DNA from 2 places in the Roseixanthobacter glucoisosaccharinicivorans genome. Region 2 is predicted to be linked to the other one. Evidence: predicted binding sites of a transcription regulator. Region 2 holds the regulator's gene; the other holds the start of a gene.
The links. Region 2 encodes HrcA, which represses chaperone genes, less so after heat shock. Its sites were predicted from a motif close to GTTAGCACTCNCNNNNNGNGAGTGCTAAC; they were not measured.

Region 1 (5,836 bases), 1.7 Mb from region 2:
TGCTCGCGCACTTCGTGCGCGGTCGCCAGCATCAGCCGCATGCGCCTCTTCTGCATGCGGGCGACGTCGGTCTCGCGCTCCCGGCTCTGTTCGAGACCGATGAAAAACTCGTGTCCCACGGTGGGAAAGGTGTGCTTGATGCGGAAATCCACGGCGCCCAGGGCGTGCAGTTCCTCGATGATCAGCACGAAGCTGCTGGGCGTGAAGCACCAGGCGTGGCAGTCCACATAGTCCTCGTTCTCGAGGTCGCTCTGCGGCCGGAACACAGTGTAGGATTGCCAGATCGGACAGCCTGAAAAGCCCGGCGTGCCCAGGGGGCCGGGACCCCAGGCCACGCGCCCGTCGCTGTTGACGACGGAGGTCTCATATTCGAATCGGGTGGCGCGGCTGTGCTTGGTGAGGCCCAGGCGATTGGCCTCCAGCCAGCCGGCCGTGGTGCTGAGCGGACGGAAGAAATCGAAGCACCAGCGCTTGTCGGGCACGGCGAGCGCAACGACCGCGCCCGGTTTCAGCAGCACCGCAAGCGAGCTCAGAAAGGCGATCGGATCTGGAATATGTTCGAGCACATGGCTGGCGATGCAGGCATCGAACGTGCCGTGATAGACCTTGGGGATGGCGTCCGCCATCGAGCCGCCGCGCCAGATGAAGTCCACGCGCTCGATGCGTGAGACATCGACGTCCACGTGGTTGCGATATTTCTCGCGCAATTCCTGTTCGCTGGCGTGATCAATGGAATAGACATTCCATCCATCCTCCCGGCTGCACACGGGACGGAACAAAGGCCCGATCTCGAGTATGCGCATACTCTTGTCGATGCCGTGAAGCAGCTTTTGTGAACGATCCATCCGGTCCTCAAGTGTTGCGCGCACCCCCCTTGCGCGCGCAACGCGGCAGTGCAAACGGTGTACGCGCGGCGGCGGCCGAGGCCGCCTCCGGAACGTGCCGGATCAGCTGCAGCGCACGTACACCATGGTGCCGTAGCGCTTGGAGACTTCCGGGTCCACCCATTTGAGCACCAGCACTTGGCCATCCCAGCGCAGGACCTGCCGATCGCGCAGGCCGCCGGCGGGATCCTCGGGCGGTCCGATGAAGGTGGGGCCGCCGGCCGCCTTGGACACCAGCTCGGTGAGTTTGTTGTCGTCGGCGAGATACATCATCACGCCGCCATTGGGGCCGGCGGTGATGACATAGGGATTGCTGCATTGGGCGCGCGCCTGGGTCTCGGTGCGGGCGGCATCCTCGGGGCGATGGTATGCGGCGAGGCCGTAGCGCCCGACGAGGCTCGCGGCGGGAATCGGGCTGGTATATTGCGGCGCCGCCGGCGGGGGCGGCTCGGTCGGAGTGGTGGAGCAGGCGCCGAGGCCAAGGCCTCCGATGACGGCCGCAACCATGCCGAGGCGATAGAAAGAAACGGCGGAACGGCGAACACGGCCGGTGTCGCAGGATTCCCCGGCGACGGACCGAACTGCGGACTGAGACATTCACACACTCCGAGGCGAGAGCTTAACTGAATACGGCAACCCGCATGCGGCACCGCGCCCGTCGGGGAAACAGGGCGAGGCGCAACCATAAAGCCTGTTCGGCGCGGCGTCGATGCTTGGCCCTGCACACAAATTCACGTTGTCGCCGCCCCGACACGCTGCCACCGTCACTTTATGCGGCGATCTCTTACACATTGGTAAGTCCGCCTGCCTTGACGCGCGGGCGGCGGCTCCTTATCTCCGGCCGGGATTGGCACTCCCATTGCGCGAGTGCCAAAGACCGCGGGCCACCGGCCCGCTCCAATACCAAGAGGATCATGCCCATGTCCTTCCGCCCTTTGCATGACCGCGTGGTCGTGAAGCGCATCGAAGCCGAGCAGAAGACCGCCGGCGGAATCATCATCCCCGACACCGCCAAGGAAAAGCCCCAGGAGGGCGAAGTCGTGGCCGTGGGCCCCGGCGCCCGTGACGAAAGCGGCAAGGTCGTCGCGCTCGACGTGAAGGCGGGTGACCGCGTTCTGTTCGGCAAATGGTCCGGCACCGAAGTGAAGGTGGACGGCCAGGACCTGCTCATCATGAAGGAAAGCGACATCCTCGGCGTCATCGCCTGAAGGTTCGCCCTTTCGCTTCCCTCGCATTAATTATTCAGGAGACGGCACATGGCTGCCAAAGACGTAAAATTTTCCGGCGATGCCCGCGAGAAGATGCTGCGCGGCGTTGATATCCTCGCCAATGCAGTGAAGGTGACGCTCGGCCCCAAGGGCCGCAACGTCGTGATCGAGAAGAGCTTCGGCGCCCCCCGCATCACCAAGGACGGCGTGACCGTCGCCAAGGAAATCGAGCTGGAAGACAAGTTCGAGAACCTCGGCGCCCAGCTGGTGCGCGAAGTCGCCTCCAAGACCAATGACCTGGCCGGCGACGGCACCACCACCGCCACCGTGCTCGCCCAGGCGATCGTGAAGGAAGGCGCCAAATCGGTCGCCGCCGGCATGAACCCGATGGATCTCAAGCGCGGCATCGACCTCGCCGTCGCCGCCGCCATCGCCGACATCAAGGGCCGCGCCAAGAAGGTGTCGTCCTCCGCCGAAGTCGCGCAGGTCGGCACCATTTCCGCCAATGGCGACTCGTCCATCGGCGAGATGATCGCCGGCGCCATGCAGCGCGTGGGCAATGAAGGCGTCATCACGGTCGAGGAAGCCAAGACCGCCGAGACCGAGCTCGAAGTCGTCGAAGGCATGCAGTTCGACCGCGGCTATCTCTCTCCCTATTTCGTCACCAATGCGGAGAAGATGATCGCCGACCTCGAAGACCCCTACATCCTGATCTTCGAGAAGAAGCTCTCCGGTCTGCAGCCGATCCTGCCCGTGCTCGAAGCCGTCGTTCAGTCCGGCAAGCCGCTGGTGATCGTGGCCGAGGACGTGGAAGGCGAGGCGCTCGCCACCCTGGTGGTGAACAAGCTGCGCGGCGGCCTGAAGGTCGCGGCCGTGAAGGCCCCCGGCTTCGGCGATCGCCGCAAGGCCATGCTGGAGGATATCGCCATCCTCACCGGCGGCCAGGTGATCTCGGAAGATCTCGGCATCAAGCTTGAGAACGTGACGCTGGCCCAGCTCGGCCGCGCCAAGAAGGTCATCCTCGAAAAGGAAAAGACCACGATCGTGGACGGCATCGGCGAGAAGGCCGATATCGAAGCCCGCGTGAACCAGATCAAGGCGCAGATCGAGGAAACCTCCTCGGACTACGACCGCGAGAAGCTCCAGGAGCGTCTGGCCAAGCTGGCCGGCGGCGTCGCCGTCATCCGCGTCGGCGGTTCGACCGAAGTGGAAGTAAAGGAAAAGAAGGACCGCGTCGACGACGCCCTGAATGCCACCCGCGCTGCGGTGGAAGAAGGCATCGTTCCGGGCGGCGGCATCGCTCTCCTGCGCGCCAAGAAGGCCGTCGAGACGCTGACCTCCGACAATTCCGACATCACCGCCGGCATCAAGATCGTGCTGCGCGCGCTTGAAGCCCCGATCCGCCAGATCGCCGAGAATTCCGGCGTGGAAGGCTCGATCGTGGTCGGCAAGGTGCTGGAGTCCAACGACGCCAACTTCGGCTTCAATGCCCAGTCGGAAGAATATGTGGACATGATCCAGGCCGGTATCGTCGATCCCGCGAAGGTCGTGCGGACCGCCCTGCAGGACGCGGCTTCCATCGCCGCTTTGATCGTTACCACCGAAGCCCTCATCGCCGAGCTGCCCAAGAAGGACAGCGGCATGCCCGCCATGCCCGGCGGCGGCATGGGTGGCATGGGCGGCATGGACTTCTGAGGAAGTCCAGCCGACCAAGACGTTGAGGTGGGAAGCCGGCAGCGCCGGCTTCCGGGCGGCATGGACTTCTGAGGACGTCCAGCCGACCAAAACGTTGAGGTGGGAAGCCGGCAGCGCCGGCTTCCGGACGGCATGGACTTCCGAGGAAGTCCAGCCGACCAAGGGTTTAAGGGAGAAGGGCGTGGCGCAAGCCGCGCCCTTTTTCTTGCGCCGAACGGGTGCGCCTGCCCATCCCCCTCCCCCTTGCCCTCCCTGACCTCTCCGAACCTCCCCCCTCCCTAGCCCTCCCCCGCAAGCGGGAGAGGGAACTGGGGAGCAGGCAGAGGCGCGGGGCGGATCCGGGATTTAGGGGAACGGCCTAAGCGTGAAAGCGGGCGCACCCCCTCTCCCGCTTGCGGGGGAGGGCTGGGGAGGGGGAATAACCGAAGGGGCTGAGGAGAGGGACGCAAGCGCTCCGCCCCGTTCAATACCCGATCGTAAAGCGCGCCCGCACGTGGCGCGGGTGCTCGATTTCATCCACCAGCGCCGCCGCAAAATCCTCATAGCTGATGAAGCTGCGGCCGGACGCCGACGTCAAAAGCGCGTCCGTCCCCAGGCGAAAGACACCCGTGCGTTCTCCCGGCACGAATTCCGCCGACGGGGAGAGGAAGGTCCATTCCAATTCGGCCTCGCCCTTCAGCAGATCCAGGAAGGCGCCGCCGGCCTTGGCCTCGGTGAGATAGATGGCGGGAAACTCCGGGATATCGTAGAGGGCGACGCCCGGTGCGACCTCCAGGCTGCCGGCGCCCCCCACCACCAGATAGCGCCGCACGCCGGCGGCCTTCACGGCGGCGATCAGGACGGCCGCGTCCGAATCGCTGAAGTGGATCGAGCTGACCACTGCGTCATGCCCCTTGAGCAACGGCGCCAGCGTTTCGACGCGGCGCGCATCGCCCGCCACGGCCGTGACGCCCGGCGCGGCGGGAATGCGGGAAGGGTCCCGCGCGATGGCCGTGACCTGATGGCCGCGCGCGGCCAATTCCTGAAGGATGCGCGAACCCACCGCGCCCGAGGCGCCCACCAGAGCGATTTTCATTCTCATGTCTCCATTGCCCGGTTGAACCCGGTATCCAATGGGAACTAGATGCTATAATCGGACCCTAGGCGAAAGAAGGCACTTTCAAGTCATCAGGTTACCCTGACGAAACCGGAAGCGAGAAACCATGCTGCACGACCATGTCGACGGGAATCCGTTTCAGGCCGACTGCCCCACGCGCCGCATCCTCGACCGCATCGCCGACAAATGGACGGTGCTCATCCTCAGCATCGTCGCGGCGCGGCCGACCCGCTTCAACGCGCTGCGCCGGCAGGTGGAAGGGCTCTCGCAGAAAGTGCTGTCGCAGACCCTCAAGAGCCTGGAGCGCGACGGCCTCGTCACCCGCAGCGCCTTCCCCACCGTGCCGGTGACGGTGGAATATGCCATCACCCCGCTCGGCGCCTCGCTGGCGGAAACCCTCGCGCCGCTCGCCCGCTGGGCGACCGCCCATATGGAGGAAATCGCCGGCGCCCAGGCCGCGTTCGATCAGCGGTGCGCCGAACCGGACAAGGTGGCCTGAGCGGGCCCCTTGGCGGGCACTTCAGCGGCCTTGCCGCGCGCGATAGCCGACGAACCCGCCATCGGCGTCATAGAGATAATCGAAACCGTTGAGGAAGCGCAGGCTGGTGTTGACGAACGTGCGCGCGCCCCGCGGCACCAGCACCACATTCAATGGTGCCAGCGGGTTCGCCGCATCCCCCACCACAAAGCTATAGGCCGCCCCCGTGCCATCGGTGCCGAGCTTCACCGAAAGCGTGGCACCCGCCGGCAGGACGGGCTTTCCGCGTGCGTCACGCGTCACCTGCCCCTGCTGCTGGGCCGGCGGCAAAGTGACATACATGGTGGAAACGCCGGTATCCACCAGCGCCGTGCCGCACGCCGGCGGGGCGCGCCCGTTCAGCGACAGGCAGGCGGGCGCCGCCGCCCAATCGGCGAATTCGGTGCTGCGGGCAAGCTTGGTGAAGGTGAAGCCG
Region 2 (5,836 bases):
ACAGGGCCGAGACGAAGCGGGCGGTGCGCGAATCCGGGTCGGTTGCGCCGCGCGCCACCAGCAGCGACTGGATGGTTTCCATCGCCTTTTCGAAATCGCGCTCCGGCCCCGCCCAGCGGGCGGTGTGGATGCCCGGCTGGCCGCCGAGCGCGTCGATGACCAGCCCGCTGTCATCGGCGAAGGCGGGTAATTGCGCCGCGCTCGCCGCCGCGACCGCCTTGAGGCGGGCATTGGCGGCAAACGTGGTGCCGGTCTCGTCGGGCTCGGGCAGGCCGAGTTCGCCGGCGGCCACCGCTTCCACCCCATAGGGTTCGAGCAGCATGCGCATCTCGATGAGCTTGCCCTTGTTGTGCGTGGCGACCACCAGCCGCCCTTCGAGCCGGCGATGGGTCATCAGGCCACCGCCTGCTTCTGCAAATCCACCAGCTGGTTGATGCCGGTGCGGGCGAGCGAGAGCAATTGCAGGAATTCGGCCTCGCTGAACGGGGTCTTTTCCGCCGTGCCCTGGATTTCGACGATGCCGCCGGAACCGGTCATGACGAAATTGGCGTCGGTCTCCGCCTTGCTGTCCTCGGGATAATCGAGATCGAGCACCGGCGTGCCCTCGAAAATGCCGCAGGAGACCGCCGCGACGTGCTCGCGCAGGGGGATGGTCTTCAGCATGGAGCGCGAATACATCCAGCTCATGCAATCGTGCAGGGCGATCCAGGCGCCGGTGATGGCGGCCGTGCGGGTGCCCCCGTCGGCCTGGAGTACGTCGCAATCCAGCGTGATCTGGCGTTCGCCGAGGCCGACCAGGTCGGTGACCGAACGCAGGGAGCGGCCGATCAGCCGCTGGATCTCCTGCGTGCGGCCGGATTGCTTGCCGGTGGTGGATTCGCGCCGGGTCCGCTCCAGCGTGGCGCGGGGGAGCATGGAATATTCCGCCGTCACCCAGCCGCGGCCCTGGCCCTTGAGCCACGGCGGCAGGCGCTCTTCCAGGGTCGCCGCCACCAGCACATGGGTGTCGCCGAACTTGACGAGGCACGAGCCCTCGGCATGGCGCAGAACGTTGCGCTCGAAGGAAACGGCTCGCATCTCGTCGCTCGCGCGGCGGCTCGGGCGCATAATCTATCCAATCCGTTGTGAAACTGGCCGTCGTTTTAGGGGTGGGCGCGCGCAGGAGCAAGGGGCGTGGTATGCTGCGTCATGGTTCAGGTGGGCGCGGTGTGCGAACAGGCGATGGTGTCGCGGCGAGATAACCGGCGAGATATCGGGCGGGATGATCTGCGGCATCATGCAATGTCCCCGCCGGCGCCGCGCACCTGTCCCCCTGCTTTATCCCGCCCGCCCGATCCGGAGTGAGGCCTTGCCCATCGACCCCATCATTCCTCCCTTTTCAGCCGCCCTCGGACAGATCGACGAGCGCTCGCGCGAGATTTTCCGCCAGATCGTGGAAAGCTATCTCGCGACCGGCGAGCCGGTGGGCTCGCGCAACATCGCGCGCCTCATCCCCATGTCGCTGTCGCCGGCCTCCGTGCGCAACGTCATGGCGGACCTGGAAGCGGCGGGGCTGATCTACGCGCCGCACACAAGCGCCGGGCGCCTGCCGACCGAGCGCGGACTGCGCTTTTTCGTCGATGCGCTGATGGAAATCGGCGATGTGAGCGAGGGCGACCGGCGCAACATCGAATCCCAGGTCGCCGCCGCAGCCAAGGGCTATACCGTCGACGGCGTGCTGCGCGAGGCTTCCGCCTTGCTCTCCGGCCTGTCGCGCGGCGCAGGCGTGGTGACGGCCATCAAGACCGATCCGCGCCTCAAGCATGTGGAATTCGTGCCGCTGGATACCAACCGTGCCCTGGTCATTCTGGTGTCCGAGGACGGGCAGGTTGAAAACCGGGCCGTGCCGCTGCCGCTTGGCCTTCCGGCCTCGGCGCTGACCGAGGCCACCAATTTCCTCAACGCCCATATTCGCGGCCGCACGCTCGCCGAGGCGCGGGCCGAGATGGAAAACCTGTTGAGCGACCTGCGCCAGCAATTGGACGCCCTGACCGCCCGGGTGGTTGAGGCAGGCCTTGCCTCCTGGTCCGGCGACGGGCCGGCCGAGCGCAAGCTGATCGTGCGCGGCCAGGCGAAATTGCTGGAGGATCTTCACGCCCTGGAAGATCTCGAACGCATCCGCCTGCTGTTCGACGATCTCGAATCCAAGCGCGACGTGGTGGATCTGCTCGGCCGGGCGGAGGATGCCCAGTCGCTGCGCATTTTCATCGGCTCGGAGAATAAATTGTTCTCGCTCTCCGGCTCCTCCACCATCGTCGCGCCCTATCACGACAGCCAGGGCCGGGTGCTGGGGGTGCTTGGGGTGATCGGACCGACGCGGCTCAATTATGGGCGCATCGTGCCCATGGTGGACTTCACGGCGCGGGTCGTGAGCCGCGTTCTCGGCGCTCCGGGGGCCGACGCGGCTTGATTTTTCCCGCCATGCCCCCGATATGCGGGGCGAATTCGGTGCACCTGCCCGTGGGGCGGTGTTGTTAGCGACGAGGACATGGGCATGAGCGATCAGGGTGGCGCGAACGACGCGAAGCCCCATACCGACCTGAACTCCGATCCGGAGGGCGCGGAAATGGAAGCGCTCGCCGAAGCGGAAGAGGCCGGTGGACTCCACGCGGAAAAGCAGCGGCTGGAGGGCGAGGTCGCGAACCTGAAGGACAAGTTCCTGCGCGCCTACGCGGAAGCGGAGAACATCCGTCGCCGGGCCGAGAAGGAAGTGGCTGATGCCAAGACTTATGGCATCGCCTCTTTCGCGCGTGACGTATTGAACGTTGCCGATGATCTCGCCCGCGCCCTCGGCGCGGTGGAAGCGGAAGCCAAGGAAAAGGCCGAAGGCGCATTCAAGGCGCTGCTGGACGGCCTGGAACTGACCGAGCGCAGCCTTCAGAAGGGCCTGGAAAAGCACGGCATCCGCAAGGTGGAGCCGGTGGGGGAGAAATTCGATCCCAATCTGCACCAAGCCATGTTCGAGGTGCCGGACGCGAGCGTGCCCAACGGCACCGTGGTCCAGGTGGTCCAGTCCGGCTATGTGATCGGTGATCGGGTTCTGCGTCCCGCCATGGTCGGCGTTTCGCGCGGCGGTCCCAAGGTGGCGCCGGGCGAGGCCAAGGCTGAGAACGGTTCCGCGAACTGAGCGCCGTTTCCGGCCGGTTCGGTTGAACGAAAGCCGTCGTGCCGTTTAGGCGCGGCGGCTTTTTATTTGAGCGCCCTCGGTGTGTCCTCAGTTGGATTCGATCCCATCGCGGATCGCCCGGACGCGGGTGTAGGTATCCTGGAAGGCATCCGCCTTCACCACCGTGATCATCCGGATATGCGCGTTCGAGCCGAACCGCAGCCACTGGATTACCTTCACGTCCGCCCCCGATGTGGCATCCTTGGCGGTGGCGATGATCTCAAAGCCCGGCTGGCCGCCGATGCGCAAGGGCTCGGCCCGGTCGATATGCATGTCGCGAACCGCCGGCACCGAGGAAAGCGAGCGCAGGGCGAACTGCCCGCGATCGTCCTCACGCGGCGTGCCGGGCGAAACGCCGACCACGAAGATCGGCTGGCTCGCGCTTTCCACCACGTCCTTGTCGCCCTCGGTCAGCACCGCGGCGGTATTGCCGATGACCTTAACCACCCGGAACCCCGCGAGGTCGCCGAGCTTGAACGGCAGGCCCGCCAATTGTTCCTGGGTCGAGGGCGGGGCACGGAACGCCAGCGTCATCAAGCTTTTGCGGACGGCCTCGTCGGTCAGTTCACCGGCATTGGCCTCGGGAACCTGCACCGTGATGAGCGCCGTGCCCTTCGGGGAGCCTGCGAGCAGGATCCATTTCTTCGCGACCACCGGCCCGGCGCTCTGCTTGCCGATCACCAGCAGGGTCTGTGCCTCACGCAAAGCGGAGGAGTCCGGGAGACTCTTGGGGTCGGCCACCAGCGGACCGCGGCTTTCGACGGTAATGCCCTTGGTGGCGAGCGCCGCGTCGGTAAAGCCGGCCTCGATCTGGGCATAGGCCTGGGGCGGCATCTCGATGATGAGAAGGGAGGCGGCCTTGCTACGGTCCTCGAAGCCGGAGAAGGTCGGGCTTTCCACCATGCCGTCGGGCGGCACGACACCCACCAGCGTCCCCTTTGGAAAAACGGCATCGGCAGCGCCGGCAAGCCCGCCCGAAACCAGCAGCACGGCGAGCGAAAGCCCGAGGCGGATCTTCATCTTCGGCAATCCCATTACGGCAAATCCATTGCGGCCAGACCCATCATGGCGTCTTGGCGGCGAAAGCGGGCGGAAGCGTGGCCCGCGCTGATGTCGCAGGTTCGGCCGGGTCCAGCTGGGGAGGGTCCACGCGGCGCAGCGTGAGGTTGAAGCGGCCGGGATGCGGCAGCAGGGTCGAAGTCCCCGGCAGGATGCGGTCGATGCCGTGGAACGCGAGCCGGCTTTCGCCCGCCAGCAGCAGCGCATCGCCCGAGGCCAACCGCAGCGAACGGGTCGGGCTCCGTCGCTCGGTGCCGCCGAGGCGAAACAGCGCGGTGTCGCCCAACGAGAGCGAGAGCACGGGGGCGGTGAAATCGTGCTCGTCGCGATCCTGGTGCAGGCTCATGCGGGCATCGGGTGCGTACCAATTGATCAGGCAGGCCTGCGGCAGCGCGGCATCGCCGGTGAGCGCGGCCCAGGCGGCGAGCAGGGCGGCGGGCATGGGCGGCCACGGCGCCCGCGTGTCCGGGTGGAAGGACTGATAGCGATAGCCCGCCTCGTCCGAGACCCAGCCGAGCGGGCCGCAATTGCTCATGCGCACGGAAAACGGCTTTCCCGTCCGCGGCATGCGGGGTGTGAACAGCGGTGCCTCGGCAAGGACGGCGTTGATCTCGTCCACCAAGGCCTCCTGGCGCGGGCGGTCGAGGAAATCCGGCCAATACAGGCACCCCGGCGCGACTTCCATCTGCTGCGACACCTGACGTCTTGCCTCCCGCTCCACCATGGCCGAGCCGCATGCTCTCGCCAAGCCGGTCCGCCCGCCTCGGCGCGAGCACATGGGAACGCCTGGGTGCGAGCCGCGTTCCTTGGATGACGGAAGGACAGGAGATTCCCCATGAAACAACGTCTTGCCGGCGCTGCCGGCGTCCTCGCCCTGGTGCTTGGCGCGTCCGCCGCCAGCGCCCAGACCACGGCGGTCATCGTCACCCAGCCGTCTGGCTATGTGACCGTCACGCCCGACCAGCAGGTGCTGATCCAGCGCTATGTGGTGCAGCATCCGGTGACGGCGACCATCGTGACGCAGCCCGGCTTCGTTCCTGTGCCCGGCGCGGTGCTGCCGGCGGACGTGCAGGTGCAGACCTTCTCCACCGACGTGTCCTATGGAGGCTTCGATGCCCCCAGCTACCGCTACGTGGTGATGCCTGATAACCAGACGGTGTTGGTGGAGCCGGGCAGCCGGCGCATTATCGAGGTAATAAGGTAAAGTTTTAGCCCTCGGGCCGACCGCGCGGCGGGTTCCCGGAAACGCCGGGAAATCAAATTTTTCACCCTGCCGGGTGCTCCTGGCGGGGTGTATTTGCAGATCCTTATCGCGAGAAGGTGAAAAAGCGAGGCGCGTGGTCACGCATGCCTTGCGGCGCCTAATGACCCCTCCTATATCGGCCTCGAACGCTGTCATCACAGCGTACCCCAATGCAACGGGGACCGGCGGACAGCCGCGGGAGGGGCCCGCGGGCATCCTTCATGGGCGCTGTAAAGGCCCGGCCGGTCTGCCGATAAGGAGAAGTACATGTCCAAGATCATCGGCATCGACCTCGGCACCACCAATTCCTGCGTCGCGGTGATGGAGGG

Region 1: groES (co-chaperone GroES) is a predicted target of HrcA. The motif match lies at 1,731-1,759, and genes of this name have one in related genera.

Annotation. Positions count from the first base shown of each region.
Region 1 is NZ_CM195538.1:3,757,567-3,763,402, forward strand. It holds gene V5F78_RS17375 (class I SAM-dependent methyltransferase) at 1-845, opposite strand, end outside; gene V5F78_RS17380 (hypothetical protein) at 948-1,481, opposite strand; gene groES (co-chaperone GroES) at 1,805-2,092, shown strand; gene groL (chaperonin GroEL) at 2,141-3,787, shown strand; gene V5F78_RS17395 (NAD(P)-dependent oxidoreductase) at 4,251-4,862, opposite strand; gene V5F78_RS17400 (winged helix-turn-helix transcriptional regulator) at 4,990-5,382, shown strand; gene V5F78_RS17405 (hypothetical protein) at 5,404-5,836, opposite strand, start outside.
Region 2 is NZ_CM195538.1:431,079-436,914, forward strand. It holds gene rdgB (RdgB/HAM1 family non-canonical purine NTP pyrophosphatase) at 1-394, opposite strand, end outside; gene rph (ribonuclease PH) at 394-1,107, opposite strand; gene hrcA (heat-inducible transcriptional repressor HrcA) at 1,349-2,449, shown strand; gene grpE (nucleotide exchange factor GrpE) at 2,534-3,166, shown strand; gene V5F78_RS01875 (hypothetical protein) at 3,254-4,225, opposite strand; gene V5F78_RS01880 (alpha-ketoglutarate-dependent dioxygenase AlkB family protein) at 4,269-4,949, opposite strand; gene V5F78_RS01885 (DUF1236 domain-containing protein) at 5,100-5,468, shown strand; partial or broken gene dnaK (molecular chaperone DnaK) at 5,757-5,836, shown strand, end outside.